DNA from 4 places in the Solibacillus sp. FSL K6-1554 genome. Region 4 is predicted to be linked to each of the others. Evidence: riboswitches for the same ligand, from Rfam matches in the RefSeq annotation. Region 4 holds a riboswitch; each other region holds the start of a gene.
What was found. Region 4 has a riboswitch for cobalamin ahead of cobJ (precorrin-3B C(17)-methyltransferase). Riboswitches for the same ligand answer to the same signal wherever they lie in the genome.

Region 1 (8,292 bases), 1.0 Mb from region 4:
ATGTAGTCATAACGTGTTTTCAGCAAATATGCGAATAACCCCAGCGCATAAAGTAACACGGCAAAAAATGCAATCCAGTTAATGATTAAAAATGTATTCATCCTTTTCCCCCCTAGAATACGAAGCTTAAACCCCTTTGTTTATCTCATACACCCCGATAAACTATTTTTCCATATTAAACTATAAACCCATTGTAATAATGAATGAGCATTCAGTCAACAGATTTCGTCATTTATTCTGAAAATTAAATCAAAATATAAAAAATGCTAGTTAGACGATTTTACCGTCTTAACTAGCATTTTTCGTTTATTTAAATACGTCGCCACTACGAATATATTCGACATCCTGAATCGATAATCGATAGTTTACAACACGTGCTGCAGCAAATAAATAATCCGATAATCGGTTTAAATATTTTTGTACAACTGGTGAAACATCTTCAATTTCTTTCATTAAAGATACAGTTTCGCGTTCCGCACGGCGGGCAACTGTTCGAGCGATATGCAGAGTAGCTGCTGCAGGTGCTCCCCCTGGTAAAATGAAACGTTTTAATGGTGGAGCTTCTTCGGAAAGTGCATCGATACGGTTTTCCAAAACAGTGATTGGTTCTTCGGTAAGTTTGTAATGGCGTTCTTTCATTACATTTGCCAAGTCCCCGCCTCCATCAAACAATTCATGTTGAATCGCTGTTAAGTCGTCAATCAAATCCTTGAACTTTTCTTGCTCCAATTCACTGACAGCTTTACCGATAAATGAATTCAGCTCATCAATTGTCCCGTATGCTTCAACACGCAGATGGTCTTTATCAACACGTCCTCCAATAATGCTCGTCTTTCCTGTATCGCCTTGCTTTGTATATAATTTCATCCATCATCACCCTTTCGATTAAGTATTCTAGAATTTTTGAAAATTTCCTTTAAGTATATCGACACTCTTTTTCCATGCGTACGCTTTTTCCTTTAAGGTTTTTCATTTATTATAATGCTGTTTATATTTCTTAATCGCCTCGATCGTCACTTCAAAAACGGCCCGGCCGATCAGTTTGCCGATTTCTGTAATAGGTCCGGCATACGGCATTTCTTCACCTTGTTGGGTAGCGGCAATTAATAAACTGTCCGTTGCGGTGCTTGTTGCTATCGTATTTGTTACTGCATCTTTTATTTGCTGATCTGCCAATGCTTTCGTTTTGGCTTCTGTTGCCGTAATCATCGCCTGAATAAATGCTTCATCTGTCAGCTTACCATTAATGATTACCCATGTATTAATCGTACCGATATGTGGCTCTTCTTCGCGCAAATATGTTTTCGTAACGTCAACACTGTTGCCTACCCCTGCTGTTACCATGACAAGGATATCTGCATTATTTTTCGAAAAGTGACGAATTGACGCGCAGCTTGTTTCCACGGCTGTCAGCATGACGACCGTATTTGTTGGAGAAAACTTGCGCTCTTTCAAAAAATGCTCCGTTTCCTCTTTCACATTATAAATATCGTATTCAGGAGCAATGGAACGGTTGAGTAATGTGTCATACCAGCCTATGCCGGCATTATGAACAGCTGATGAAATTACTTTTAGCGGTGCCTGTGCCTGATATTCAATATAGTCTTTAGTTATTTGAAACTTGTTGATATGGATTGCCGCAGCTTTTCTTTCCATTTCATTCGTTGGCAGCATCGTAATTTGCGGTTTTGGCAGTTCCGGATGGGGATATGTCGCAATTCGAGCCTGATACACATCGGCAATCTGCTCTTGCAGCACGACTTCATGCGGTTCGCCAAACGCCCGTACTTCACCATTTTCCAATAGCAGCAGCTCATCACAATAAAGCGATGCCAAGTTAATATCATGGAAAATCGAGACAACTGTCAGCCCATGCACCTCAACTTGCATCCGAATCATATCCAAAATCTGCTTTTGATGCGCGATATCCAAATGGTTTGTCGGTTCATCCAATAGAAGCAGCTCCGAATTTTGTGCAAGTGCCTGTGCAATAAATACCCTTTGCTGCTCGCCGCCGGATAAAAACTCCAAGTATTGATTTTTATATTGCGAAACACCTGTGCTTTCCATCGCCCGCTGTACCGTCGTTTCATCTTCTTCCGTCCAAGATGAAAAAAAACCGCTCTGATGAGGGTAGCGTCCTAACGAAACCGCATCATATACACTGTTTGTAAATGCGCTTGCATTTAATTGGGGGAGTACGGCCATCTTTTTCGCTAATTGCTTGTTATCATAGCTTTTAAGCGGTTTCTCTTCAATAATAATTTCGCCTGTTTCACATTTCAGCACACCACTGATCATCTTCAGTAATGTCGATTTTCCGCTGCCGTTTGGACCAAGAATCCCGAGAATTCTTCCTTTTTCCACGTGAAACGTCATATTTTTCACAACCGTTTTCCCACCGTAACCGCCGGATAGATTATTTACTTTTAACATTATGCAACAACCTTTCTACGTTGCTTGAAGAAAATATAGGCAAAGACAGGTGCTCCAATAAAGGAAGTAATAACACCAATCGGCAGTTCAATAGGGGAAATAATTGTACGTGATACTAAGTCACAAATGACGAGCAGGCTTGCACCGTTCAAAAACGACAATGTCAATAAATGTCGATGGTCTGCTCCGATTAGCAGGCGAATCATATGCGGTACTACTAATCCGACAAATCCAATTGTCCCGGATGCAGCAACAGCCGCTCCTGTTAGAATGGAACCACCCGCCAATATCATATACTTGCTGCGCTTAACATTTACCCCTAAATACTGGGCACGCTCTTCTCCATAAATCATCGCATTCAATTCACGGCGAGTCAGCCAAATAATTGCTGTACCAAGCACCATAAATGGCAGAACCATCCGGACATATGGCCACCCTCGCATCGATACACTTCCTAGAAGCCAGCCGATGATTTCTCGTAGCTGTTCACCAGTAAGTGCGACCATTAAGGAAATACAGGACCCTAAAAACGAGCTGAAAATAATTCCCGTCAAAATCAGCGTCTCCATTTTCATCGAGCGGTCAACAAGTCTGGCAAATGTCAGGACGATGATCATCGTACATGCAGCTCCAGCCATACTGAATACCGGCAAAGTGAATACACCGAGCACCGGTATGGAAATGCCTAAAAAGATTGTCATTACCGCACCTACCGAGGCCCCTGATGAAATACCTAATGTGTATGGATCTGCCAAAGGGTTTTTAAGCAACCCTTGGAATGCTGCCCCCGCAATTGCTAAAGAAGCCCCGATTAATGCGGCTAAAATGACGCGTGGCATTCGGATTTTCCACAAAATACTGTATGCAACCGGATCTGTTGTTTTATCCCACAATGTCGAAAACGGAATATTAACTGACCCGAACGAAATGCCAATCCATATACTGCTTAAAAGCAATCCAATCGATAGTACATAGGCGATTGAATATTTTTTATTCATTGAATACCTCTGGATAAATTGCTTCCCCAATTGATTCAATACCTTCTACAATACGCGGACCTTGTCGACTTGTCGTATCGCTATCGACTAATTTCACATTGGCGTTTTTCACAGCATCCATTTCTGCATATGCATCATTTTCCTCGATTGCTGCCAAGTCGTTTTCATATGTTACTAAAATGATATCCGGATTGCTCTTTACAAATTGCTCCGAGCTGTACTGCGGCCACCCGAGTTCCGGAACGGCATTTTCTACATTTAATACATCAAGCATTTCACTAATGAACGTCTCCTGTCCAGCAACATATAGTTGCGGATTTGTCCCAACAACAACAAATACGGACTTCTCTTCCAGGTCGGCTACTTTCACTTCAATTTCTTCAATCCCCTCTTTAATGGAGATGATCATTTCTTCTGCTTCTTTTTCTTTATTCGTCAAATTGCCAATTTGTTCGATTGTGTCATATGTTTCTTCAAATGTTTTCGCATCTTTTACAACAAATACAGGAATTCCTACTGATTCAAGCTGAGCAATCGCCTGTTCATTGAAGCTGTACAATCCCGATTCATGTGCAACAACTAAGTCGGGCTGCAGGCTAATTATTTGTTCTAGATTAAATTCCATGCCGCCAACTGATTCTTTAGATAATGCTTCTTCAGGATATGTATCATTGTCGTTCACAGCAATAATTTCATCGTTTAACCCTAGTCCGAATAAAATTTCCGTATTGGATGGAGCCAATGTAATAATGCGCTCTGGTGCTTTTTCAAGCGTGATTTCTTTGTCCAAGGCATCTTTTATAGTTACCGGGAATTGTGCTGCTTCAGTTACTTCTGTATTGTCTTTTGCTGATTGTTCATCTGTTGCTTTTTCCGAGTTGCATGCCGCCAATGTTAATGTAAGTAATGCTGCGGAAGATAGCAGTTGCCATTTTTTCAAAATAATAACCTCCAAAATTTCGTTGTATAATTTTCTACAAAAATAAAAAGCTTCCTACTAAAAATGAAGGAAGCTTTACGTATGCAAATAAAATTCAATGGAAAAAGAATTTATCCGCCACATCCTATCCTCGTAGGTTTATTTTAGGGCATTATAAAGGCAGGTCTCCTGGCTTATGCATAACGTTGATAAGCGCCTTCCCGAAAGTTTTTCAGTGGCATACTGCTCTCAACTAGCATTTACAGTGGCGGGACCGCATCGGAATTGCACCGATTTCCCTTTTACTCCTTACTCTATCAGTGAGCAAGAACCTTTATCGTCCATATAAAATTAATAGCTCTATTATAGCTGATATTCAGAAAAATGTGTGCTCAATCGCCAAAGTTTCAGATAATTCTTCTTATTTCGCTGAAATTACGAATAAAAGAACTGCTTACCCCTTTGCTTTTAAGCTTTTTCAATTGCCGTTTCTGCTAAACGTTTAATCGTAATGTCATCCATTGGCGGATTGTGCAGACCTGCACGGACATCACGGTAATAGCGTTGAAGCGGATTTGATCTTTGCAGGCTTTTTGCCCCAACAAGACGCATCGCTTTATCGACAACTTCGATTGCTGTATTTGTCACTACATGTTTCGCAATATTGATTTCATTGACTAGTATCGCCTTTTTAATCGGGTCATTATATAGTCCCGCAACTCCGTAAATCGTAAAGCGTGCTCTCGTCAACGCCAAATCCATTTCGCCAATCAGTGTTTGTACATTTGGCAGCTGGGCAATCGTTCCTTGAATACTGTTCGGGGAATGGCTATTCGCAAAATTAACTGCGTAATCGCGTGCAGCCTGGGCAATGCCTAAATAGGTTGCCGGGATAAGCAGCAACCAGCCGTTCAGTTTAAATCCGGTTGAATAACTCGGTAATTCCACTAAGTTTGTTTTATCAACTCGTACATTATCGAGCACTAAATCATCGCTTCCCGTACCACGCATTGATGCAACATCCCATGTATTTTCGACCGATACCCCTTCAGCCGTTTTCGGAACGAGGAAAAATCCTAGCTGTCCCTCATCTTCAATCCATGCCGAAACTAAAAAATAGTCGAGGTCCGGTGCACCGCTCGTATAGTTTTTACGTCCATTAATTACATAATAATCCCCATCACTTTTTGCTGAAGTTCCCGGACGTCCGCCACGTACTGGACTTCCCATTGCAAACTCGCTTACCGCACGATTGACTGTCGCGCCATTTGCAACCTGTTTACCAAACCAGTCGAGCTTTTGTTCATCCCAGTAACGATTTTCGAAAATCTCGCCTACATTTTGAATTGTCCACGAAACAGCCAGCCCGGTGCTTCCGCAATAGCTCGCCAATGTTTCCTGCAGTAATAGCGCATCATAGACTGTGAAGCCATCCCCGCCATATTCCTTTGGCAGCGTTATTTTTGTATAGCCGATTTCACGCAGCTTCCGGAAATTTTCAAATGGAAATGTTGCTTGTTCATCTGTTTGCTGAGCATTTACTTTCACGCTCTCTGATATTGTTTCTAACTTTTTCAGCCATTGTTGCTGCTCGTCGGTTTGAATAAATAATTCCTTGCTCATGGAAAGCACCACCTCATATTTATTGTCCTGTATATAGAAGTCAAATTTAATAGTACGTTTCGGGAAATTACAAGTCAATAGATATCCCCAGTTCCTTTATAGGGATTACACTAGATGCGTTTCCCTGTTTTGTAATTGGAAGGTTTGCTGGCGGAATTGGAACAAATTACGGAAAAAGGAGAACTGATTCAACTTAATGTGGAAGATAGCACCTCAAAAGGAGAACTGTTGCTCTCGAAACGTAAAACGAATCACGCTTACAGTAGAAATCTCACAATCCTCAAAGAAAAAACACCCTATTTTCGTATACAGAAAATAGAGTGCTTTAAATAGTTGAATTACATTTTTTCAGGTGCGCTTACGCCGATTAGTTTCAGTGCATTCGCCAATGTTGTTTTTACTGCTGTGATTAATGCTAAACGAGCTTCTGTCAGCTCTTTGTTATCCTGGTTCAATACTTTTTCTGCATTGTAGAAGCTATGGAATGCAGCTGCCAAGTCTTGAATATAGTTTGCGATACGGTGTGGTGTGCGGTGTTTTGCTGCATCTGCCACAATTTGCGGGAATGCGCCGACTTTTTTCAGTACATCTTCTTCTTTTTCTGCTACTAGCAAGTTCAGGTTTTCCAATGAAGCTTCGAAACCTTGCTCGTTAGCTGCACGTAAAATCGATGAAATACGCGCATGTGCATACTGTGCATAATATACTGGGTTTTCGTTCGATTGTGATACCGCTAAGTCTAAATCGAAGTCCATATGTGAATCCCCTGCCGTTTTAACGAAGAAATAACGTACAGCATCCAAGCCTACTTCTTCTACTAACTCACGCATCGTTACAGCATTACCTGTACGCTTACTCATTTTGAATTTCTCACCGTTTTTGTACAGCTGAACCATTTGGATAATATCTACTTCCAATGTGCCGCGGTCATAGCCAAGTGCTTCGATTGCCGCTTTCATACGTGGAATATAGCCGTGGTGGTCAGCACCCCAAATATTGATCAGTTTATCAAATCCACGACGCAGTTTGTCTTCATGGTAAGCGATGTCCGGTGTTAAATATGTGTATGAACCATCGTTTTTAATTAATACACGGTCTTTATCATCACCGAATGTTGTTGAACGGAACCAAGTTGCGCCGTCTTCATCAAACACATGACCATTTGCTTTTAGTTTGTCTAACGCTACATCGATTTTACCGTTTTCATATAAAGATGTTTCTGAATACCAAACATCGAATTCAACACGGAAGTTTTTAAGGTCGTTTTGCAGTTTTGCCAATTCCAGTTTCAAGCCGTGCTCACGGAAAAATTTAAAGCGTTCTTCATCGGACTTGTCCAAAATCGTCGCACCGTATTCTTCAGCCAGCTTACCAGCGATTCCGATAATATCCGGACCGTGGTATCCGTCTTCCGGCATTTCTGCTTCCATACCTAACGCTTGCTTATAACGTGCTTCCAACGAATACGCCAAGTTATTAATTTGGTTACCGGCATCATTAATATAATATTCACGTGATACATCAAAACCAGCAAAATCCAATACATTACACAATGAATCGCCTACAGATGCACCGCGCGCATGTCCTAAATGCAAGTCACCAGTCGGGTTAGCAGATACGAACTCGACTTGTACTTTTTCTCCTGCGCCTGCAGTTGAACGACCGTAGTTTTCGCCTTGTTCAAATGTAGCTGTAACTACACTTGCCAAGAAGTCTTTACGTACTGTGATATTCATGAAGCCTGGTCCGGCAATTTCAATCTTCTCGATATCTGTACCTTCAGTCGTTAAATGCGCTAAAATTGCTTCAGCTATTGCACGTGGTGGCTTCTTCGCCAATTTTGTCAATTGCATTGCGATATTTGTTGCGAAGTCTCCGTTTGCTTTATCCTTTGGTGTTTCTAAATGAATATTGATTTCCGTGCCTGCTTCTACTAGGCCTGCTTGATCGATTGCCGCTTTGAGTGCTGCTTTAATCGATTGCTGTAATTGTTCTACTGCGTTCATCGTTATACCTCCGTAAATTGAATATCTAATTTGTAATGGCCAACTGAGTTGCCACCTATGATAAGGTCATAATGCGTTTTAAATTGCCCTGACACTTTTTCGCTTTGTACTACTTCTATGGCTAACTGATGTGTATCGGTAACAAGAGGTAATGAGCCGAATGGACTTTCATAATGACCATTCTCGCGTAAGTCCGGATTTAAAGGCAAACGCATGTTCACACCGCCTTTTCGCATAATAAACGAATTCGCTTCATTCAGTTTAATCGTCGTTTGAATTTGCAGATCCTCCTGAACTTCCTCATAGCGCA
Region 2 (8,292 bases), 360 kb from region 4:
TCTTCCGGTTGTGGTAAGTATCCTTCATAAATAATCAGTTCTTTTTCCGGTAACTGCGCGATCACTTTTTCTGCATATTTTCGTTTACCGTTATGTGCGCCTCCGAGTATAACGTACATCTCGCACCTCCTATGAGTTCCTCTATCGTATTCCAGCCAAGTGTGTAAATCGTTCGATGATTGGCCACTGTTTGCTGAAAGGATTGCGCTTTCCCCCCGTAAACGGCAAGTAATAAACGAATCACTCCTCCGTGTACGATCAGCGTATATTCTTTCTTTTCATTTACAATTTCACGAAAGCCTTTCAATACACGCTGCTTGAACTGGAAAAAGGTTTCCCCGTTTGGGATCGGATGATTAGTCGGGTCATCAATCCAAGCCCGGTATATTCCTTTATGCTGCAATTGTTCATATGTACACATTTCAAAGTCCCCAAAATGCAGCTCACGCAAATTTCGGGTAGCGATAAATTCGGCATTCGGAAAATAACATTGTGAAGTTTCACGGCATCTCCGTAAATCGCTCCCATAAACGATACCTGGCTGTAGATCGATCTTGGCTTCCACTTTTTTCAGGATCGGTTCATCTGTCCAGCCAATATATTTCCGTTCTGTATTTGCTTTCGTTTTTTCGTGCCTGATTAAATGCACAGTAATATCGTGAGCCATAGGACAACCTCCAATCCTTCACCGAGCGCACCGAGCAAATCGCCTGTAACACCGCCGAAATGTTTCCTTGACCAATTCCGGTAAAAAACAACGGCTACCAGCATCACGACAACTAAAATAAATAAGCTGAATGCACCAATGTAAAACCAGCTTACAAATGCTAGAATACTTTGAAAAACGATTAAAAAAACAAGCTTATTTCGAATGACAATCCCTTTAAAATAAGCAGCGAGTCCCTTTTCTTTTGCCGGCTGCATCGTTACAAAATAGAGCAGCATCCCCATTCGCGCTATAAAAGGAATAAAGATTAAATAGGGCACAATCGCCAATTGCCCATACGTCAACATTTCATAAATAACGCCGATTTTTAATACAAGTAAACCAAAAACACTAAGTACCCCAAATGCGCCTGTTCGCGGATCATCTAATATCTCCAGCCGTTTCTCCTTTTCTCCATAGGAAAAGAACGCATCGCTCATATCGATCCAGCCGTCTAAATGCAGTCCACCTGTCAGAACGATTAATCCGATCACAATCAAAATCGCCAACAGCAACTCTGTAACCTCACTATAGCGAGATAGTATAAATACACCACTACTAATGATGGACCCGATAAGTAAACCGACAATCGGTAAAAATCCATACATCCATGTAACAGACTTGGCATTCATATCCAGCTGTTTTTTTATCGGCACTGCCGAAAAAAATTGCCAAGCTAACAAAAAACCGCTCAAACTATTTTTCAACTTGGTTCCTCCTTACTTCCAACGCTGTACAAGCTGAAATTGTACTTCATATGCTTCATCACTATTTTGGACAATCCATTGATGAAGCTCACCTAATAATTTGCGATACAAATTTACCTCATCATACTGTGATGGCAGTTCATCCAGCACTTCATTTGATACAACTATTATTGTAGCACCTTGCTTCCGCCATGTTAGCAATTGCTTTTGCAGTGATTCGATACAATTATCGATGTACTCGCTATTTTCATTTTTTTGTTCATATGTATACAGTACATTCGAAAGCCATGTTGTCACACATTCAAAAAGCACAACATCATTATTTGAAAGCTGCTCGATCGTAACAGGAATCTGTGCTTGCATTTCCACTGTGTTCCAATGGGCGTTCTGATTTTCGCGGTCTTGCTGATGGCGGATAATTCGTTTTTCCATTTCCTCATCAAAGGATACACCTGTCGCGACATAGTAGAGCGTCTTTTCTTCACCTAACTGCCTAGCAAATTTTTCTGCAAAAGCACTTTTGCCGCTGCGCACACCACCGGTTATAAAAATCAATCGTATCCCCCCTTATATTTATCAATTACGCCGAGGCGTAATTGCGTCCGTATTCGGCTTTGCGCTGAAGCGCAAAGAATTCATCGCCGAAGTCGTGACATCCGCCGGAAGCCAATTAATTTCATTCAGCGATATCCGCTGAATGAAGTTAATTGAAAAAGACATGCCTAAACTTAGGCATGTCCTTCTATTCTATACTTATTTAAATAGTTCCGGGTATACTGATTGTGCCATAATTTCAACGGCTTCACCAATACGCGGTCCAGGACGGGACATAATATCTCCATCGACCAGATAAACTGCCTTTTCTGAAACTGCCTGTATTTTATCCCAACCTGTGCGTCCTAGAATCTCGTCAACTGCATTTTCCATATAGGTTGCCGGTGTAATAATAATTTCAGGATTACGAGTAATGACATCTTCTTCCGTCACACTAATCCAGCTCGTCTGATCAGCAAAAATATTTTCAACATTGGCGTGATCCATTATTTCCTGCTGGAACGTACTGCTGCCGGTAGTCCAAAGATCCGGAGCTGGCGAAACTTCATAATATGCTTTTTTCTTCGTATCAATTGTCGCTGTTTTTTCTTGTACTGTTTTGATTTGTGCTTTAATGTCGGCTACAATTTCTTCGCCTTTTTCTTTTACATCCATTACTTCGGACAGTTGGATAATATCCGTATAAACATCATCAAATGTCGCAGCCGAAGCAATTACAAATACTTTCAAACCTGCATCTTCCAATTGGGCAATTTGTGCTTCCTCCCCAATTGTATAGGCAACTACGACATCCGGATCCAATTCCAGAATTCGCTCTGCATCGATGACAGTAGAAGTCGACACACGTTCAATTTTTTGTGCGGCTTCCGGATATGTATCATATTCTGTTGCCCCGATAATTTGTTCACCGACACCCAGCTCAAACAAAATTTCTGTATTGCTAGGCTGCAGGGAAATAATCGTTTCCGGTACTTCATCGAATGTTACTTCAACACCACGATCATCAACAACTGTATACGGTACACCTTCACTTTTCGAACCGGCCTGCTCTTCTTTTTTCACATCATTTTCAGACTTTTCATCATTTGATCCGCATGCTGCTAATAAGAATGTTGCCGCTAAAGCAACGATCCATTTGTTCTTAAATTTCATTTGTTGTAACCCCTTTTTTCTTTTTCGTCGGATAAGATTTTGAGATAAATGGAATTTCCTCTTGTTGATGCTGCTGATTCATATAGACCGCCATGACAAAAAACACATTGGCAAGCAGCCCGAGAAAATCAAACAAAATTTCATCCACTTCTCTTTCCTCGCTCACTTTATGTAATGCCCTGTAAGACTTTTTCGCCTCACTGCGGCAAATATGCAGTCTTGCTGCACTTTCGATTCCTTGTGGCAGTACAAACTGCTGAATCGCTTCTCCAACTTCACTTACATAAAAATCGTATCGATCGCTTAGCCATTGCAAATCCTCAAATGTAATGGCTAATTTACCTCTTACCGAACCATTGACATGATAAGCTAACGGTTGGATTCTCCTCAAATCTTCCAAAACGAGCTGACCGGAAGCATCATCAACTAACGTCGGAAAGACTGTACCGATTCGCGTTGTTAAAGAATCGGTGCGGATTTCATAGTCGACGCAGCATGATTTTTCCCTCATAAACGGATAACAGGAAAAACGGATATCCTTTTTCATAAAATTCTCCTCACTTCAAGTAGTGCCTCACGAAATTACGAGTGTACGAAAAAAAGCCACCCAAGAAAATGGATGGCTTCAAAAATCAAAAAAGAGTGCTGCAAAAGGATGCTCATTCGATCAGTGACTGCCGTACATTCTCTTTAATTCCGAAGAGGGATGTTACGATAAGAAAAAGATTGGTCTCCTGGCTCTGCGTTTCACTTTACTCATAAGTACCTTCCCGCTATATTAGCAGTGGTCTCACACTTATTTTCATCAACGCTTACAGTTACGGAAATAGCTTCGGATTTACACCGAATTCCCATTTATGCATAATGCATCTTTTTCCTGCAAATTTATTCAATTTGTCTTAATCACTTTAGCATATTAACAGAAATATGCAATGGAAATTTACAAACAATCCGGACATTTGCCATAAATCTCAAATTTGTGTGCTTCTACAGCATAACCCGGCAGCTTTTCACCGAGCATTTCCATCGGGCAAACAGACAGTTCCTTTACATTCCCGCAATCACGGCAAATAAAATGGTGGTGATGATGATCCGACTCACAATGCATACGGAAGTTACGCTCACCGTTTAATTCTGTTTCTTCTAGAATATCAAGCTCCACGAAAGTAGCGAGGTTACGGTAAATTGTATCGAAACTCATCCCAGGGAAATCTTTTTTCAATACTGATAACAAATCACGGGCAGTCAAATATTTGTCTGTAGCTGCAAACATACCCAAAATCAACTCTCGTTTATCCGTCTTTTTATAGCCATTATCCTTTAATATTTCCCACGCGCGCGCTGCATTCACAGTATCTCTTCCCCTTCCGATTTAATTGTGAATTTCAAAACAAGCTTTTTGATTAAAATTACTAATAGCAAGATCAAAATAGATGTGACAACAATTGTTCCACCCGGTGCCAAGTTCAGGTAAAATGCAGAAATGAGTCCGATTACTACTGCCAGCTCTCCAAATACAATCGCTAAAATAATCGCCTCTTTAAAACCGCGAGCTAAACGCATCGCTGCAGCTACCGGCAATGTCATTAAGCTTGAAACAAGCAAAATCCCGACAATACGCATACTTGCTGCGATAACGAGTGCGACAACGATCATGAACAATAAATGAATCCATTTCGCAGGTAAACCGCTCGCTTTCGCATATTCCTCATCGAATGACAATACGAAAAGCTCTTTAAAAAATAAAACTAAAAATAATACAACTACGACTGCAATTGCCAGCACAACATATAGATCCTGACGTGATACAGCCGATACAGAGCCAAATAAATAGCTCATTAAATCGGTATTAAATCCGCTTGCAAGTGATATTAAAATGGCACTCACACCGATTCCGCCCGACATAATAATTGGTATCGCAAGTTCTTCATAATGTTTATATAGTCGGCGTAATCGTTCAATTAAGATCGAACCACTTACAGATGCGATAATCCCTAAATAAATCGGGTTCAGCAAAGCCAGCGCTGCAAACGATTGGCTCAAGTACAGGCTCCCGGCAATCCCCGCCAGTGTTACATGCGACAGTGCATCCGCAATTAGCGATAAACGTCTTACTACGATAAATACACCAAGCAATGGTGCAATTACTCCAATAACAAGCCCTGAGAAAAAGGCATTTTGCAAAAATTCATAGTTTAATATTGCTTCTATCATAACGGCCTGCTCCTCTTAGTGAATCTTTCGAACAGAGTGGCCGTTCCAGCTAGCAATCTGTTCTTCCGAAATCGTATCAAAATCATTTTTGTACCCGTGGAAATGAATCGACTGATTTAAGCACGCTACATGACTGACACGATCCGAAACCGTGTCCACATCATGTGTAACTAAAATCATCGTCATATTGTGATGCTTATTTAAATGTGCGAGCATATCATAGAATGCCTGCACATTTTCTCGGTCAATTCCGACTGTCGGTTCATCCAAAATAAGAAGCTTCGGATCGGATACTAAAGCACGTGCAATGAACACACGCTGCTGCTGCCCGCCGGAAAGCTGTCCAATATTCCGTTTTAGAAATTTATCCATGCCGACATCTTTTAAAGCACTTTTCACTAAAATATCCGCATCTTTTGGATAGCGTTTAAACAGCCCTACCTTTTGCGATAAACCACTCTTCACGACTTCTTCGACCGTTGCAGGAAACCCCGAGTTAAAGGCATTGGATTTTTGAGAAACATAGCCAATCCATTCGCGGTGTTTAAAATGGCTTGCTTGTTCGCCAAATAATTTAATTTCCCCTGACATAGGCTTTAACAGTCCTAAAATCAATTTCAAAAGTGTCGATTTACCGGAGCCGTTTTGCCCAATTAATGCTAAAAAATCGCCTTCATTGACACGTAGTGAAATATTTTTCAATGCTTGTGTGTATTCATATTGAAAGGAAACATCCTTCAATTCTATCAATGGTTTTTTCATTTCGTTCGCTTCTTTCTAATTCAAAATCATTACGATTTACATCAAGTTAGTATAATGCAGTTTTTTGTTTATGTAAAGGGATTAAGGTTGAACTTCAATCAGTGGGGATTTTTTTCATCCCCCACTGAAAGTTAGTTTAACCAATCGGGCTTTTACGGGTAGTTGACCTCCCACCTATCCTTTTCGATCTGATTAGGTTTAGAGGCGGGAGTCTTGGCTCTGCCGCTACGCTTTCGAGGCAGATAAATTATTACCCGTTAATGCGGGATAAACTTGAAAGGATGAAGATAATTCAAATGCTACAATGGCTTGATAACTTAAAAGGAATGAATGACAGGCAACTGCAGGATTTCGCCAAACAGCAGGGACTTGAATTGAGCATAGAAGAAGTTCAGAAGCTGCAAAAAATTCTGAAGCATGCCAATATCAGCTGGGCTCTTACCGGCGTTCCAAAAGAAGTTTTAAAAAAAATTCAGAAGCTGCTTGGGGATAGACGTTATAAAAAATTAATGAAGTTAGTCGGTTTGTAATTTAGACGGTTTTTCAGAACACATTTTTTTGTAATGCTACCTGCTCCGTAAATTACTTTCCAATCTTTTAAAAACAAAAATCAGCCGCAACACGGCTGATTTTTTTGTCTTATTATTTTCCGATTAATTTAAATGCCTTATCCAGCATTCTTACCTACACATACATCGAGTGCCAGTTCAATGGCCGCTGTTAAATCACGCATTGACCAGCCCGGAATCCGGCCGTGCTCGATCGCCAGCTCGAATGATGCAGGTATATGAATAAATCCTGCAGCTCGGATTGCTTCATTCTTTGCAGCGTAGTACAAACCTTCATACATTATATTATTACATAAATATGTTCCGGCAGAATTGGATATTGCTGTCGGATAACCTGCAGAATTTAAACGGTTGACAATTTTACGTATCGGCAATGTCGACAAATACGCAACATCCCCATCTCCTTTGATCGGTGCATCCTCAAATGCATTCCCTGCATTGTCCTTTTCCCCATCTTTTACATTCAATGCAACACGTTCCGGAGAAATTTTCGTAATGCCCGCCGCTAAGCCTAATGAAACAATAATCGTCGGCTTCACTTCTTCGACCAGTGCCAAAAACTGTTCCGGTGCTTTTGCAAAATCGACAGACAATACATGGCCAACAATTTCATACTGACCGATTGATTTTCCGTTCAGTGCCTGTACCACTTCCATTGTAGGGTTGATCGGATTTGATAAAAACGGTTCAAATCCTGTTAAAAGTAATTTCTCCATCTGTCTTGCCCCTCTATAAGTTTTTTACAAGCGCTGCCATTGTACGGTCAATATATACATTTCCACTTGATTTATTTTCCAGTAGGATCGAGAAGATATATTGTTTTCCGCTTTGGCCTTTCATATAACCTGATAATGTATATACATTCGGGATATAGCCTGTTTTTGCATAAATTCTATTTTGCAAAGCACTGTTTGTTAAACGGCTTTTTAATGTACCGCCGACCATGCGATCTTTATTGCCGGCGACTGGCAACGAATCAAAAAATGTACCGAAATAAGATTCTTTTTGAACTTTGTACAATAGCTGCGAAAGTCCGTTTGACGTTACACGGTTTGAATTGGACAATCCAGAACCATCTGCAAAACGCCAGTTGTTCACAGGAATATCCAATGAAGCACTGTATTTTTTCAGTAACGTGGCACCTTTGTTCGTACTGCCTTCACCTAGCTGCTGCTTACCCATTGCCTTTACAAGAATATCGGCAATACTGTTGTTGCTCAGCTTCATAAATGCCGGAAAAATGGCTGCCAACGTGCGTGATTCATTCGTGTAAAGCAATGTTGCCTTTTGCGGAACTTTTCCTAATTCCACTTTCGAACTCTTCACAAATTTTAAACCTGTCCCTTGCAGCGTCTGCTTAATTGCCTGCATTGTGTTTTTCGACGGGTCCTGCAATGTTACCCATTCCTTCTTACTGCTCCCTTGTGGCAGGTTTCCGGAAATGATAATACGGTTTGTATTGTAGGCACGCTCGATTGTTATTGTATTACGACTTCCTTTACTAACTGTTTTTGCTTGGTTGGAAATGACCATACCGCTTAAATTCGGTTCAATCGAATAGGTCGGTTTTGCTCCAACTTTACCAGGCTTTGCAGTAATAATGACCGTACTCGCATCAAAGTCATTG
Region 3 (8,292 bases), 1.6 Mb from region 4:
ATGAACTGATTTTCCACTGCCCATGAAACAGCATCTTCTGTTGCAGATGCTTTTATGTCATTGAAATTCGTAGTGTTACTTGCCGGTGTACCCGCCAAACGGTGCAGCACCAATGCGGCATGTGAACGGCTAAACGGCTTGTTTGGCGCGAATGTTGTCTCATTTACCCCTTTAAATAAACCGCGCTTTGTTACGTTTGAAATAGCATCTTTATCCGGATGATTTTCAACGTCTTTAAATGCGATCGGATCGTCCATTACATTCAACACCGTTACCGTACCACTCACTTCATGACCAACAATTAACTGCGGCTTGTCATCCTTCGTAATAATAGCCATTCCTTCTGGTGAAACATCACCTTTAATATCATCCGAGAAGTCACGTAAGTTCAGATAGTCTACAAATTTTGCACTTGCCGGTTTTGTGATGTTGTACATCATGACACCACCGATGCGCTCCAGTCCAATGTATGCAAAGATTTCATCACCTACTTTGCCGATCTTTACATCTTCCGGCTCGGGTCCTTTTTTACCGCTGCGATTATCAAGTTTCACGTTCGTATTACTTGCGTTGAAATGTTCGGGATGGTGCTGTGCTGTCATTGTTTCAAAATCACTGCCGCTATCGAACACGACATCCATTGTCTCAGCATTAAAGATAGCAAATGAACGTGCACCGAAAATATAGTCCTGCCCTTCTACAAAACCGTCGTAGCCGGACGTATCATATGTCACAATTTCTTCGTCTGTTTCGATTTCATTCAAATGGAAGTTTTCGCTCTCTTCTTCGCCCCATTCACGTCCATCGCCTTCATTGGCCGTGACGAGATAATCTTTGCCGTTAATCGTCACTGTTGCCATTCCATCGGGCATATAGATACCGAAATAGTTTTCATTTTTAATCTCGATTTTGCCGTCTTTCAATAAGTCGATTTCATTGCCGGGCTTGCTGTGGTCTTTGAAGCCAAGCCCTTTCACAGACACCACTTCATTTGATGTTAAGTCAATTGTGGCAACGGCATTGTTTTCCTGTAACGCGACATACGCCATTGTGCTCGCTTCATTAACTGCTATGTATTCCGGCTCCAGATCTTCAGAAGCATTTGTATTTTTCTTTAAAATGACGTTATCCGCAACGAGCTCAGCACGTTTTTCTGCTGTATCGAATGCTTCGAAGAAAAGCGTTTCTGCTGTTAATGCGTCAAAGCTGTTTGCTGTATCAATGACAGAAATACTGCCTTTTGGGTCAACAATATCTGCGCCATAGCCTTCACGCGGCTCCCCCTCATTTGCTGTTAGAAGCTTCGTCCCGTCAGCTGTGAATATAATATTGTCCGGCTGGATGCCAACTTTTGTTGCGCCAAGAAGCTTGCCATCCCCCGTTAGTACAACAGCATAACCGGCAGTATTGTAGCCTTTTGCCTGTACCGACACCGCAATTACATTTTCTTTCGGGTGTACCGTAATGCTTGTTAAATCACCGTATTCAAATGTTTGGTCGAATGTGGCAATTTTTTTGGCGATATCGATCGAAAGGAAAGGCTTTAACGTAATGGCCTCATCTTTTGTATAGTTGAGTGAGATTGCTTCGATTTTCTTCGTTTCACCATTTACGATATACGTTGCATGGGTGTGCGGGTTATACGCAACAATTTCCGTGGTACCACCATCTTCATTTTGAACACCGGAATCATAACGTGCATCTAAACTTAACGCAGCTTCTGCGACAATGGCAGGCGTAGTGACCGCCGCTCCAATAAGAGCCGCAGCTAGTAATTTCTTAGACATAGACAACATTCCACCTTTACATTTTTTCTTAGTGTAAGGGTGGAATATTAAGTTCATATGAATTAATTGTAAGAGATTGTAAGTATTATTATCACCGCATGTAATTAAAGGCCGGGAAAGTAGAAAGTTCCGGCTTAAAAGTAGAAAGAATCAATGCAAAAGTAGAACTCTGCGTCATGAATATAGAACGAGGACTGGTGAAAGTGGAACAAACCGGCTCTAAAGTAGAAGGCTTCGGGATAAGTAGAAGATTCAAGCTTGAAAGTTGAACAGTTCGGTCCGAAAGTAGAACTTAGTACCTTATTGTAGAAAGTAAATTGAGAAAAGCAGAACAAAGCAGTCGCTCTTTTGAAGTAACCTGCATAATTTCCCCAAAAACAAGTACCAATTTCTAATTGTTTCATATGATTTATATGAAAGGGGGAGAAGGTTATCGTCTATACGGAAACGATTGATCTTCAAGGTCATTTATTTACTGCGGTAACGGTTCAATTACCTAAAACAACATTGCTGACAATTTCGAATGAGCATGGCTACATTATGTGCGGTGCACTCGATGTTGGTCTGTTAAATGAAAAGTTGGCCGATCGCAAAATCATTGCGGGTCGTGCAGTAGGTGTTCGAACGATCGATGACTTACTTAAAGCGCCACTAGAATCCGTGACATACGAAGCAAGAGCGTGCGGTATTGAAGAAGGTATGATTGGCGAAGAAGCGTTATTAAAAATGATTTAGTTAAATTGGAAGTTCTCAGGTGATGAGCTCCACCCCAAAAATATTTCCATGCAAAAAACCGCTCTTTCAATTTCTTGAAAAAGCGGTCTATCTATTTTTATTGACGTTATTACGTACAATTAGATTGCTTTATTATAATAGGAAGCTTTTGATCCTTTACTTCTTTTCACGGCTAGAAGCTCTTCTAATTTTTGAATATATTCACGGTCTGCCGATATTCTTGTAAGGCTTGTTAATAAATATGGTCTTAATCCGGAATTGATTTTTTGGCAACGCGCAAGATTGATCAAATACTTGGCCATCTTAAATGACTTTAAGTGCGTATGTCCATTTTTAAATTCCTTCTTCGTATTGACGACCATAAATTCCTGCTTGCGCCCTTTATAAAAAGGAATAATAATAAACTCATCTTTTTTGAAAATTTGATTCATATTATCCTCATCCTTTTCTCGAATATATTCAAAAACGACCTTTCACATACGGAGAAATAGTGATCACCCCGTTTCTCTTAATGCCCCTCCCGCCTCTCCTTTTTATTGGTCTTACTTCTCCTTACCCTATTTACCGGTTACTTTATTCCAAGTTCCATCCAAAAAGCACTTTTTTAGCTATTATTAACATTTCAAATATGTTTTTACATTTGGTTAATATAGGATATTGCGGAGGGGATACAATTGACAGGACAATCGCTTTTATTTCACTGAATTTTCTGTAAAATTAAATCAAGTTCTATTCATTCCCCGAATGTTTTGGTCGCACATAACATTTTCAGCGGATTGGATAGGGCTTTTCTTTATGATTTCTTCACTTACTCAATAAACAACATAGTTCCGCTTATTTGGTATTTTACTGGTAAAACAAATGGAATAGACTGAAAAACGCCATTTATTTCTATGGAATATCGAATTCATAAAAAAAGGCTACATTAAAAGTTACTATTACTTTTAATGTAGCCTTTTTACGACATTTTATTTTATTAATTTAATTTCTTTTTCTACTTGGCTACTAAAAGCGCGGCCGCTTCCTCCAATGTCACCATATTTGTAATCATGGAACATGCTGCATCTAGAATCGGGAACGCTAGTGCAGCACCTGATCCTTCTCCAAGTCTCATATTCATATGCAGCATTGGCTCTAATTCTAGAAGCTCAGCTGCAATTTTTGCACCCGGCTCTTCCGATAAATGTGACGGAATCAAATATGCTTTCACATTCGGATTTAACTTAGAGGCGATTAATGCGGAAACCGTTGAAATATACCCGTCAACAACGACCGGTACACGATTCGCTGCAGCTGCAAGGAAGATTCCGGCCATCCCGCAAATTTCCAGTCCGCCTACTTTTGCTACAACATCAATCGGATCTTCGGCGTTCGGCTCGTTCAAGGCAATCGCTTTTCGAATGACTTCGGCTTTATATTCGATGCCGCCAGCTCCGACACCGGCTCCAAAGCCCGTTACTGCCAGCGGATCACAGCCGTGAAGCACTGAAAGCACTGCAGCACTCGGTGTCGTATTCCCGATACCCATTTCCCCGGTACCAATTAGATTGATACCGTTTTGGATCGCTTCTGTTGCGACTTCAATTCCTACTTCAATCGCTTGAATCGCTTCTTCTCGGGTCATTGCTGGACCTTTCGCCATATTGTCTGTCCCGTATTTGACCTTTTTAATGATTACCCCAGCATCTTGAGGTAAATCTTCTTTTACACCGATATCTACCGGAATGACTTGTGCATTCGAAATTTTCGCAATCGTACACATCCCTGTCGTCCCTTTCGGAAATGATAATGTTTGGAAAACCGTTGTACTTTGCGGATTTGGCGTTACGCCCTCCTCATACACCCCGTGATCCGCAGCCATGACGATCACCGCTTTATTATCGATTTTAGGCGCAAGGTCACCCGTAATTGTGGCGATTTGCAGAGCTAGTGATTCGAGCTTCCCTAGGCTTTGTGGTGGTTTGGCTAAAGAGTCTATGTACGTACGTGCTTTTTCTTCCATTTGTCGGTCGATTCCTTGAATTTGATCAATTGTTTGCTGTAATAATTGCATATTTCGTTTCCCCTATCTAAATGTATTTTTGACAATAAAAAAGCCTGTAGTTTATTCGATAACAAATAAACTACAGACATATCCAGTGTCTATAACAGTAAGCGTATTAGGCAGGTCTCCTGGCTCAGATTCACAATTTCATAGCCCCTTCCCAGATGTAAATCCAGTGGGTTTTGCTATGAAACTCCTCTATACAGTGTTGGGATTACGCTAAAGCTTTTCACTTTATTCCCTATTCTCCCTTAAAGGGCACCTAATGCTTGATGAATTTATCATTACTTTACGACGAACGACTTTTTTCGTCAAGGGTGGGTTTTAAATAAGCAGGAATTAATAAGTTCTCTGATTCAGAATCATTGAGCGATGAATCCACCGTATACAACGAATTCTGACCCCGTTTTAAAATGTTGACTCATCTGAAATAATAATACGTTCGGGTTTTGTTTCTTTAGTCTTTTAACGTAGGGACATGCAGATGATTGTAATTTGCAAGCGAAATGAGTACGATATCAATGTTTGGTAATTCATCTAACTGCAAATAATTTTTTTAAATTTTCACTTTTATCTCAATGAAGTTTCATGTATACTAAAATCAAATTGAATAGAAATAACTAGGGGTGTCCAATAAGTTGGGCTGAGAAAGAAACACGTTGAAGTTTCTTAACTCTTGGGACCTGATCTGGATCATACCAGCGTGGGGAAGTTAGCATCGTATTATAGTAATACTACTTCTGTATACATATTAGCCGGGTCCGACCATTTATTGGACACCGGCTTTTTTATGTACTTCATAGCTTTTTAGCTCACCACTGTTGTGTTCTATCTCTTGTCCTTATATTCAAAAAAAGGAGAGATTTATTATGTCAATGTCACCATCTTCATTAAACGAACAAAGTATTTCCATCATGTCTAATTTTTCAGGTAGCAAAAAAGTATATGTAACAGGCTCTAGACCTGACATTAAGGTTCCAATGCGTGAAATCGAGTTAAGCCCGACTACTGGTACGTTTGGAGAAGAGGATAATCCTCCAGTACGAGTGTATGACACGAGCGGACCTTATACAGACCCTGATTATTCTGTCGATATTACAAAAGGTCTCCCTGCCCTTCGCAGTACATGGATTCAAGAACGTGGCGATGTGGAGGAATATGATGGTCGTGAAATCAAGCCTGAGGATAATGGTTATAAAGATGAAAACGATCCTCGTGCTAATCATAACGTGTTTCCTGGTTTAAAGCGGAAACCGTTACGGGCCAAAAAAGGGAAAAATATTACACAACTTCATTATGCAAGAAAAGGCATTATCACGCCTGAAATGGAATTTATCGCAATAAGAGAAAATATGAAACCTGAATTCGTACGGGATGAAATTGCAAAGGGTCGCGCGATTATTCCTTCTAATATCAACCATCCAGAATCAGAGCCTATGATAATAGGTCGTAACTTTCATGTAAAAATTAATGCGAATATTGGCAATTCTGCTGTTTCATCTTCCATCGAAGAAGAGGTTGAAAAAATGACATGGGCAACACGTTGGGGTGCTGATAATATTATGGACCTATCAACAGGTAAAAACATTCACACAACACGGGAATGGATTATTCGAAATTCGGCTGTTCCTGTCGGTACCGTACCTATTTATCAAGCACTAGAAAAAGTAAATGGTGTTGCTGAAGACCTAACATGGGAAGTTTACCGTGATACATTGATTGAACAAGCAGAACAAGGGGTGGATTACTTCACCATTCATGCTGGTGTTCTTTTACGATATGTTCCGTTAACAGCAAAACGTTTAACAGGTATTGTATCCCGAGGTGGATCTATTATGGCACAATGGTGTCTTCACCACCATAAAGAAAATTTTTTATATACTCACTTTGAAGAAATCTGTGAAATCATGAAAACTTATGATGTTTCATTCTCATTAGGAGATGGCTTACGTCCTGGTTCCATTGCTGATGCCAATGATGAAGCTCAATTTGCGGAATTAGAAACTCTTGGAGAACTAACAAAAATTGCTTGGGAGCATGATGTACAGGTTATGGTTGAAGGACCGGGACACGTGCCAATGCACCTTATAAAAGAAAACATGGACAAACAATTGGAAGTTTGTAAGGAAGCTCCTTTCTATACTTTAGGCCCTCTTACAACTGATATAGCTCCTGGCTATGATCACATTACATCTGCTATTGGAGCTGCAATGATTGGTTGGTATGGGACAGCGATGCTTTGTTATGTAACGCCAAAAGAACATTTAGGTTTACCGAATAGAGATGATGTTCGTGTAGGGGTTGTCACTTATAAAATTGCTGCACATGCTGCTGATTTGGCAAAAGGGCATCCAGGAGCACATAAAAGAGATGATGCCTTATCAAAAGCTCGTTTTGAATTCCGTTGGAGAGATCAGTTTAATTTATCTTTAGATCCTGAACGTGCAATCGAATATCATGATGAAACTTTACCTGCTGAAGGTGCAAAAACAGCACATTTCTGTTCTATGTGTGGACCTAAATTTTGCAGTATGAGAATCTCTCAAGATATTCGTAATTTTGCAAAAGAAAAAGAACTTGATACGAAGGAAGCTATTGAAATAGGTATGAAGGAAAAAGCTGAACAGTTTAAGCAATCTGGTGGTAACATATATCAGTAACTTTCTTAGGGGGTCATTAGGATGAAGGTTGGAAAAATTGAAGAGGAAATTAATCAGCTCAAAACTTACCTTGCTGTTTTGGAGAAAAGTTTAAAAGAAATCCAGCAAAATTGTGATCATCATTTTAAAGGAAATCAATATCATGAAAAATGTATCAAGTGTAATAAAGTAAATGTTTTATATTATTAGTAAATAAAAAGTGTCATAAGAAATAAGAGATTCCATAAAAACCTTGCCTTAATTATTTTGTTAAGGCAAGGTTTTTTAACTTTAACAAGTAAAGATAGTTTAGAGGGTGAATTTTGTCGTGCCATCTCCTTCTGGAAATGCTGGATCAATCTTTTCATTGAGGGCCATTTCTACCTTTTCAATTTCGTTTTGCCTGCCTCAACATACAAAACACGGCAATAATCCTTTTTTCAAATATGAAAATCACAAATTTGAATTCTGCTGTTCTGCGCTGATGATAATCTTTCAAAGCATTTAACAAACCACCAATTACATTCGAAAGGTCTCCCCGATCGCTAACGATTTTAATTGTTCATTTTCTAAATTCGCCTGCTGCCAATGAAAATACAATCGGTCAATCGCTTCCTTTGGCGTCTCATCTGCCAGCATATACGCTCCGTAATGCATTGGGATAAACACTTGCGCCCCTACATCACAAAACGCCTGGATTGCTTCTTCCGGTGTCACGTGGGAGGCATACATAAACCATTCCGGCTCATATGCACCGATTGGCATTAGCGCTGTATGTATGTTGAAGCGTTCGCCAATATCTTTGAAGCCCCGAAAATACCCGCTGTCTCCGGCGTAATAAATGCTTTGCGCATCTGACGCCGTTTGCAGTACAAATCCGCCCCAATGCGATGTATTCGTATCCCAAAGCATGCGTCTCGTCCAATGCTGAGCGGGAACGAAATGAATTTCAAGAGGACCTGCCTCATGCTTTTCGTACCATGAAAGTTCGATAAAATGGTGCAGCTTGTGACGCTTCATTAAATAACCGAGCCCTTCTGGAATGATAAATAGGAGATTGGGATTTCGTTTTTTCAGCTTTTTTAGC
Region 4 (8,292 bases):
TTTAATGATACTGCCATTCATTTTATACATAACAGGCTTACTCGCATATTATTTTGATAAGATTAACGGTTATCAATTTATTATTTTTATTATAGTGGGCCTGGGTATTTCAATTTTCGGATTCTTTGTTTACCGGAACCAGAAGAAGTTGAAAGCAGCTTTTTTAGGGATTTTTTATATACTAGCCCTATTAGCTGTCTTTGAAAGCCGACTGATTGATTATGAAAAATATACTTATTTTCTTATGTCATATAACGAGCCTTTTGAAATAGTGGAAGACTCAGGAATCAATGTACTGGCAGTGGAAGTGATTGAGATCCCATATATAACGGACTTGAACTACTTAATTCATACTATGGAATCTTCAACTTATAAAAAAGTTTTGGATTCGGAAGTTGTCACGAATAAAATCCGGTACCGTTCGAAAAACGAAGAATTACTAAGTTATGTACGTCCTATGGAGAAACATTTTGAGACGATGAAGGAAAATGTCCTTGCTTATTTACCAGAAAACGCTTTTGCTATTAATCAATTTTTAGAAAGAGAAGATATAGAAGGTGACAGTGCAGGACTTGCCACTGTATTAAGCGCTCTTATCGAAAATGGTGACGTTAACAATAATCTTCCGATTGCCGTAACAGGAGCGATTGATAGCAAAGGAAATGTGAAGGAGATCGGTTCAATAAAAGCGAAAACTATGATTGCCGAACAAAGCGGTTTTTCTCATATAATTCTACCTGTAGAAAATGAAGAAGAGGCGAAGAGAGTAAAAAAAGATGAGCAGCTTAATATAGAAATTATCGCTGTGGCATCTATAGAAAATGCTGTAACTGATATAAAAAAACTAAATGAAACAGGGTCATTAAATAAATAAAATGAAAAACAGAAAATAAACAACCTTTGTTAATTAGGATAGGGAATTAATGTGCAAAGGACAAAAATAATGAAGGAACAATGCTTTATCTTCACTGAAAAAAACAGATATCATAATAATTGTTCTATCATTTTTTAATAGACTATGTTATTTTTATAATAATTTAATAATTTGCAATTTAAATAAGTGCTTACAGAATTTTGTAAGGTAAAAGGGAAATTAGTGAAAGACTAATGCAGCCCCCGCTACTGTAATAGCTGATGAAATCACAATGAATCACTGTCGTAAAGATGGGAAGAAGTGAAAGTAAAAGGAAGCTTAAGCCAGGAAACCTGCTTATTTAAACGATACTTACTTTTCGGAGGGAGAAGTATAGGCGAAACAAGTAATTGTTTTTGTGTTTTTCTATACTTTTTTAGTATTAATTTCACATGCCCGTACCTCTTTCTAACGAGAGGTGCGGGCTTTTTTTATTTTAGTGGATAACCAATACTAGTTTTTGATGAAATCCACATAAGAAAAATTATCATCACGTCCTATTTGGTACGAGATGTATTTTACTAATAGGGAGGGTGTTTACATGCAAAAAGGAAAGATCTTTGTTGTAGGGTTCGGACCTGGAGATCGGGAACATATAACAAAACGTGCAGTCGATGCACTACAGCAAAGCGATCACATTATGGGCTACAAAACGTATGTTGAACTGATTGAGCACTTAGTGACGGCGAAAACCATTGTCAGTACGGGAATGACTGAAGAAGTTTCACGTGCGCAAGAAGCTGTAAAACAGGCTGAAGCCGGCCATATAGTTGCTGTTATTTCCAGTGGTGATGCAGGTGTTTACGGAATGGCGGGCCTCGTATATGAAGTATTAATTGAAAAGGGATGGACTGCAAAAGAAGGGATTGAAGTAGAAGTCGTTCCGGGTATATCAGCGATTAACTCCTGTGCAAGTTTACTTGGCGCTCCTGTTATGCATGATTCGTGCACAATTAGTTTAAGTGACCATTTAACACCATGGACGGTCATCGGAAAACGGATTGAGGCAGCGGCAATGGCAGACTTTGTCGTTGCGTTTTACAATCCTAAATCCGGCAGACGGACAAGACAAATTGTGGAAGCGCAACGAATATTGCTTAAGTATCGTTCACCTGATACACCTGTCGGATTAGTAAAAGCTGCCTATCGGGATACGCAGGACATTGTGTTAACAACACTAGAAGAAATGCTCGAACATGATATCGGAATGCTGACAACGGTCGTCGTGGGGAATTCCTCAACATTTTACTACGATAATAAAATCATTACACCGCGTGGTTATCAGCGTAAATATACGTTAGGAGAAGAAAAGCAACTATTAAAACCGCACCAACGTTTGAAAAAAGAAGCGGAACCTTGGGCGTTGGATCAGGAAACGGGTGAAGCAAAGACCGGGTATGAAAAAATTGAAGCTATAGAGAAAAAAATAGTTGAACCAGCAGCAATTAAAACAACCGCATTACAGCTTGCAAATGAAGCATTAGCGCTCGTACATAAAGAAACGTCAGCAGTAAAAGTTGAAGAAAATCCTTTTTTAGTGCAGCAAGAAGTGGAATCCATATTTGAGTTTGCTGTATCACCAGGTGTTGCCAATAAAATGATTACACCTGCACAAATGATTACAATGGCAGAGGTTGTAGGAGAACGGGGTACGATGGAGTATACGCCTGATCACCGTCTCTTATTGAAGGTACCAACTGATTCACCTCAAAGAATCGTAGAAACGGTAGAAAAAACGGGTTTACTTGTTCAACCTGTCGGCGACGTAGTAATCGTCAAGGCGTGTGATTTCTGTTACGGCGAAAAAGCCGAATCCATTCCATATGCTGAAGAGATTATGGAAACACTTGGTGGCATTAAAATGCCGAAAGAACTACATGTCGGTTTTAACGGTTGCGGAATGGCATGTTATCGCGCGGTTTTTGATGATATCGGCATTGTTTACCGCAAGAAAAAGTTTGATTTGTTTATCGGTTCCAAACCAGTTGGACGAACAGCACATGCAGCACAACCTGTCCTTGAAGGGATCGATCCCGAAAAATTGATTCCTTTACTAACAGAAATCGTTGCGGACTATAAAGAAAATGGACATCCGAATGAACGTTTTTTCAAATATTTTAAACGTGTAAAAAAAATCCTGAATTTCAATTATGTTGATATGTCATGCAAAATTAAAGTGGAAGAGGCCCCTTGTGGAGATTAGGTGAAATGATGATTTTATTTTTAGCTGGAACAAGTGATGCAAGAGAGCTGGCGGTTCAATTAATGCAAGCGGGACAAGAATTGGTGGCGACTGTCGTGACGGAATCTGCTGCAGCGAGTCTACAGGAAGCGAATGTTCCGTACCATGTCGGTCGTTTAACAGAACAGCAAATGAAGGAACTAATTGAAGAACGGCGGGTAACAACGGTTATCGATGCCAGTCATCCATATGCGGAAGAGGCTTCCAAAACAGCGATGGCCGCTGCAAATTTAACGGGTATTCCTTATATTCGATATGAACGTCCGCAGCAAAGTTATGTACATCCGCTTGTTACGGAAGTGGAAACGTATACAGAAGCGGCAATTGCTGCATCCGCACATTCAGGAACAATTATGCTGACGACAGGCAGTAAAACGCTTGCCGTTTTTACGGAACAATTATTACATAACGAAAATATTCGTCTTGTCTGCCGGATGCTGCCAAATAAAGAGAATATGGAGAAATGCCATGACCTTGGGGTGAAGCAGCGTGATATTATCGCAATCCAAGGCCCGTTTTCAAAAGAACTGAATAAAGCGCTTTACGAACAATTCAGCACAACACTTATTATTACAAAGGAAAGCGGGAAAGTCGGTTCAGTAGACGAAAAGATGGATGCGGCTCTTGAAATTGGTATTCCAGTCATCTTAATTAAAAGACCAAAAATACAATATGAAAACTTATGCACTTCATTCGAGAAAGTGTTTGAAAAATTAGGAGGCAAATAATAATGGCAAATATGAATTTTAATACAGACTTCGTACCACTAACAGTAGACCCGGACAAAATTTATGATTACAGTTTTGCGATCATTAAAGAAGAAATGGGCGAACATTCTTTTACAGACGAACAATGGCTTGTCGTTCGCCGCGTTATCCATGCTTCTGCAGACTTCGAATTGGGACGCAGCATGATTTTTACGGATGATGCGATTGAAGCGGGCATTCAGTCCATCTTAGCAGGACGTCATGTTGTAGCTGATGTTCAGATGATTGAAAGTGGTTCAGGGCGCAAACGATTCCAAAAACATGGCGGGGATTTACATTGTTATATCGCAGATGAAGATGTATCGATCGAAGCAAAAAAACTTGGAACAACTCGTGCGATTATTTCGATGCAAAAGGCGACTCAACTACAAGAAGGCGGGATTTATGCAATTGGGAATGCCCCGACAGCTTTACTTGAATTAATTCGCCTGATTAAAGAAGGTCTTGCAAAGCCGGATTTAATTATCGGGATGCCTGTTGGGTTCGTTTCGGCAGCAGAATCGAAAGCGGAATTAGCGATTTTAGAAGGAATTCCGTTTATTACGAATGTAGGAAGAAAAGGTGGCAGTACTGTAACCGTCGCAGCATTAAATGCCATCTCAATCATGGCAGATGAACGAGCAAAAGAAACGAAATAAAAAAGATCCGTCGGAAATGCGTCACGGCTATACAACGGGAGCTTGTGCAACTGCGATGACAAAGGCTGCCTTGTACGCACTTGTGACCGGAGAAGTTCCTGAACATGTAACAATTCATTTACCTGTAGGAAAAGATGCAACATTTACGGTGGCATCTTTTGCAGTAAAGGACAATGAAGTGATGTGTGAAACGATTAAGGATGCCGGTGATGATCCGGATGCGACACATAAAGCACGCATTCAAAGTACGGTTCGTTTTATAGAGAAAAGCGGTGTTCACTTAGATGGAGGAATCGGTGTTGGTCGTGTAACAAAAGCAGGACTGCCCGTCCCTGTTGGAGAAGCGGCAATTAACCCTGTTCCGAGAAAAATGCTTCATGGTGTCGTCGAAGAAGCGATTCAACTTTTCCAGATTGACAAAGGAATCGAAGTGATTATTTCTGTTCCGGACGGTGAGGAAATTGCGAAAAAGACGTTAAATGCAAGGCTTGGTATACTGGGCGGAATTTCTATATTAGGTACGCGCGGAACAGTCGTGCCCTTTTCAAGTTCAGCATATATGGCAAGTATCGTGCAGGCAATCAGTGTTGCAAAAGAAGCAGGCTGTGATCATCTTGTCATTACAACCGGCGGACGCAGTGAAAAATATGCAATGAAGCAATATCCGCATTTACCGGAAGAAGCATTTATAGAGATGGGGGATTTCGTCGGTTTTACGTTAAAGCATATCGCCCGTAAAGAGATTCCCCAAGTATCGCTTGTCGGAATGATGGGGAAGTTTTCGAAAGTGGCACAGGGTGTCATGATGGTGCATTCCAAGAGTGCGCCAATCAGTTTCCCGTTTTTGGCTGAAATCGCGAAAAAAGCCGGAGCTGATCCAGAAATAATCGAGCAAATTCTGCATGCGAATACGGCATCGCAAGTAGGGGAAATCATGCAGGGGAATGACCAATTTTTTAAAGCGCTTTGTAAAAACTGCTGTTACTATGCACTGGATCATACGAAAGCGAAATTACGTGTCTCCACAACTTTGTATGCAATGAACGGTGACATGCTAGGAAAGGCTGAGAATATTGAACAATTGGATGAGAATGATTGGTATCGGGGATAACGGACCAGCAAGTTTACTTCCTCAATATATCGCTTGGATTGAATCAAGTGAAGTACTAGTTGGTGGTGAACGTCATCTTGACTTTTTTCCGGACTACACTGGCGAAAAGATCATTATAAAAGGTGGACTCTCACGACTAGTGGAAAAGCTGCAAGAAGAAAAAAGAAACGTCGTCATTATAGTATCGGGTGACCCATTGTTTTACGGTTTAGGAGGAGTTTTGGCAAAAAAGCTCCCATTAGAAATTTACCCATATGCTAGCTCTGTTCAATTAGCATTTACAAGAATGCAGGAAAGCTGGCAGGATGCCTATTTAACGAGTGTTCATGGCCGGTCGATGAAAGGGCTTGCCCAAAAAATCGATGGTCGAAAAAAAGTAGCCATTTTGACAGATGAAGTCAATTCACCAAATGCACTGGCCCGCTATTTAAAAGCATTCGGTATGACAGAATATGATGCGTTTGTTGCAGAAAACTTGGAAGGTAAGGCAGAACGATGTCGCCATCTTTCTTTAGATGAAATGGAAAACGCTGAATTTTCACCACTAAATGTTGTCATTTTAAAACAGCGTGAAGTGGTCGAGCGTGCGTCAATCGGTATTGATGATGACAAGTTTATTCAGCGAAAACCGGATAAAGGGCTCATCACAAAAAAGGAGATCCGTGTACTTTGTCTGCAAGCACTGCAATTAAGAGAAACAAGTATCGCATGGGACATTGGGACATGCACGGGGTCAGTTGCTATAGAAATGTCGAAAATAGCCCGGGAAGGTCAAGTATTTGCGATTGAAAAAAATGAAACAGATTTGGAAAACTGTCTTCAAAATCAGCATATTCATCGTACAGATTTTACAGCTGTTTTAGGAAAAGCTCCAGAAAGGTTAGAAGAATTTCCTGATCCGGACGCCATTTTCATCGGTGGCAACGGCGGTAATATGGAGCAGTTGCTGCAACTATGTGTGAATCGATTAAAGCCAAATGGCCACATTGTTATGAACATCGCAACAATTGAGAACTTAGCAGAAGCTATGGGGCATTTTAAAAAGTTCAATTGTGATGTTTCTGTACTGCAGGCACAAATCTCAAAAAGTAAGCCAATTTTAAATTTAACGCGTTTTGAACCGTTAAATCCAATTTTTATCGTAACAGCACAGAAAGGGTTGGAATTATGACAATCGGTACATTAATCGGATTAGGTGTTGGACCAGGTGATCCGGAACTTATTACAGTAAAAGCGTTTAGAATGTTAAAAGAATGCCCGGTCATTGCATATCCTCAAAAATTGCGCGGCAGTAAATCGTATGCGCAACGAATAATCGATGTGTACGTTAATCCGGCGGAAAAAGAAATGCTGGGGCTTGTATTTCCGATGACGAAGGACGAGGAGACATTGCAGGAAGCATGGTCAAAATCCGCAGAGAAAATCTATGCACATTTGAAAGAAGGCCGAGATGTCGCATTTGTAACGGAAGGCGACCCGATGCTTTTTAGTACATATATACACTTGATGAAATTAATGAAGGAAATGCATCCCGACGTTCCAATGAAATCGATTGCAGGGATATCTTCATTTAATGGAACTGCCAATCGTTTAGGAATCCCATTGGCAGACGGCGATGATCATGTAGCAATGATTCCGGCAACTTCGGATATGGCAGAGATGCGTCGTGTTATTGAGAACCATGACGGGATAGTGTTCATTAAAGTAGCGAAAGTATTAGATGACATGCTGGATTTGCTTGAGGAAATGAACTTACTAGAAAAAACGTTTGTTGTGACAAAAGTAACTTCAGATGAAGAAATTATTTGGAAAACGAATGAATTGCGTGGAGCTGAGCTCAATTATTTATCATGTATGGTGGTGCGAAAATAATGAAGAAAATTTGGATTATAGGTGCTGGCCCCGGCGACCCGGATTTAATTACCGTAAAAGGCCTTAAACTTCTTCAACAGGCGGATGTTGTCATGTATACAGATTCGTTAGTTAGTGAAACTCTAGTTGCCGAAGCCCGTGCGGATGCAGAAGTAATCCGTACAGCAGGCATGCATTTACAAGAGATGGTTGATTGCATCGTTGAACGTGTCAATGCAGGGAAAATGGTTGTGCGTTTACATACGGGTGACCCGGCCATGTACGGGGCCACAATGGAACAAGTGGCATTGTTGAAAAAACATAATATTGGCTATGACGTTGTTCCAGGTGTGAGTTCCGTATTTGCTGCCGCTGCAGCAGTAGGGGCCGAATTAACGGTTCCTGACTTGACGCAAACGTTAATCTTAACAAGAGCAGAAGGACGTACACCGGTACCTGAGCGTGAAAAACTGCAAGCATTGGCAAGCCATCATTGCACAATTGCAATGTTTTTAAGTGCCACATTAACGAAAAAAATTACAAAAGAACTACAGGCTGCGGGCTGGTCGGACGATACACCGGTTGCCGTTATTCAGCGGGCTTCATGGCCAGATCAAAAAATCGTTCGCACGACAATTGCTGAACTGGATGAAGCGATGCGGAAAAATGGCATTCGCAAACATGCGATGATTTTAGCCGGCTGGGCACTTGATCCGAACATTCATGAAAAAGATTACCGTTCAAAATTGTATGATGCTACATTTACACAT

Region 1: another riboswitch for cobalamin. It lies ahead of MHB58_RS02865 (ABC transporter substrate-binding protein); the one in region 4 lies ahead of cobJ (precorrin-3B C(17)-methyltransferase).
Region 2: another riboswitch for cobalamin. It lies ahead of MHB58_RS05980 (hypothetical protein); the one in region 4 lies ahead of cobJ (precorrin-3B C(17)-methyltransferase).
Region 3: another riboswitch for cobalamin. It lies ahead of cobT (nicotinate-nucleotide--dimethylbenzimidazole phosphoribosyltransferase); the one in region 4 lies ahead of cobJ (precorrin-3B C(17)-methyltransferase).

The regions. Positions count from the first base shown of each region.
Region 1 is NZ_JBBOSS010000001.1:565,333-573,624, reverse strand. Features, by position in the region: gene MHB58_RS02885 (heterodisulfide reductase-related iron-sulfur binding cluster) at 1-101, opposite strand, end outside; gene MHB58_RS02880 (cob(I)yrinic acid a,c-diamide adenosyltransferase) at 307-867, opposite strand; gene MHB58_RS02875 (adenosylcobinamide amidohydrolase) at 970-2,436, opposite strand; gene MHB58_RS02870 (FecCD family ABC transporter permease) at 2,436-3,434, opposite strand; gene MHB58_RS02865 (ABC transporter substrate-binding protein) at 3,427-4,374, opposite strand; cobalamin riboswitch at 4,516-4,704, opposite strand; gene MHB58_RS02860 (acyl-CoA dehydrogenase family protein) at 4,822-5,976, opposite strand; gene argS (arginine--tRNA ligase) at 6,315-7,982, opposite strand; gene MHB58_RS02850 (DUF1934 domain-containing protein) at 7,985-8,292, opposite strand, start outside.
Region 2 is NZ_JBBOSS010000001.1:1,249,980-1,258,271, reverse strand. Features, by position in the region: gene MHB58_RS06005 (bifunctional adenosylcobinamide kinase/adenosylcobinamide-phosphate guanylyltransferase) at 1-119, opposite strand, end outside; gene MHB58_RS06000 (histidine phosphatase family protein) at 62-667, opposite strand; gene cobS (adenosylcobinamide-GDP ribazoletransferase) at 640-1,413, opposite strand; gene MHB58_RS05990 (bifunctional adenosylcobinamide kinase/adenosylcobinamide-phosphate guanylyltransferase) at 1,426-1,968, opposite strand; gene MHB58_RS05985 (ABC transporter substrate-binding protein) at 2,167-3,120, opposite strand; gene MHB58_RS05980 (hypothetical protein) at 3,110-3,667, opposite strand; cobalamin riboswitch at 3,828-4,009, opposite strand; gene MHB58_RS05975 (Fur family transcriptional regulator) at 4,061-4,471, opposite strand; gene MHB58_RS05970 (metal ABC transporter permease) at 4,468-5,334, opposite strand; gene MHB58_RS05965 (metal ABC transporter ATP-binding protein) at 5,350-6,096, opposite strand; gene MHB58_RS05960 (hypothetical protein) at 6,393-6,626, shown strand; gene MHB58_RS05955 (pyroglutamyl-peptidase I) at 6,764-7,381, opposite strand; gene dacB (D-alanyl-D-alanine carboxypeptidase/D-alanyl-D-alanine endopeptidase) at 7,395-8,292, opposite strand, start outside.
Region 3 is NZ_JBBOSS010000001.1:3,202,734-3,211,025, forward strand. Features, by position in the region: gene MHB58_RS15965 (choice-of-anchor I family protein) at 1-1,787, opposite strand, end outside; gene MHB58_RS15970 (YunC family protein) at 2,220-2,522, shown strand; gene MHB58_RS15975 (hypothetical protein) at 2,642-2,953, opposite strand; gene cobT (nicotinate-nucleotide--dimethylbenzimidazole phosphoribosyltransferase) at 3,517-4,575, opposite strand; cobalamin riboswitch at 4,668-4,845, opposite strand; TPP riboswitch at 5,179-5,293, shown strand; gene thiC (phosphomethylpyrimidine synthase ThiC) at 5,442-7,226, shown strand; gene MHB58_RS15990 (hypothetical protein) at 7,248-7,415, shown strand; gene MHB58_RS15995 (MBL fold metallo-hydrolase) at 7,725-8,292, opposite strand, start outside.
Region 4 is NZ_JBBOSS010000001.1:1,611,475-1,619,766, forward strand. Features, by position in the region: gene MHB58_RS07765 (S16 family serine protease) at 1-874, shown strand, start outside; cobalamin riboswitch at 1,042-1,228, shown strand; gene cobJ (precorrin-3B C(17)-methyltransferase) at 1,455-3,116, shown strand; gene cobK (precorrin-6A reductase) at 3,125-3,883, shown strand; gene MHB58_RS07780 (precorrin-8X methylmutase) at 3,886-4,560, shown strand; gene MHB58_RS07785 (cobalt-precorrin-5B (C(1))-methyltransferase) at 4,535-5,671, shown strand; gene cbiE (precorrin-6y C5,15-methyltransferase (decarboxylating) subunit CbiE) at 5,646-6,842, shown strand; gene cobI (precorrin-2 C(20)-methyltransferase) at 6,839-7,543, shown strand; gene cobM (precorrin-4 C(11)-methyltransferase) at 7,543-8,292, shown strand, end outside.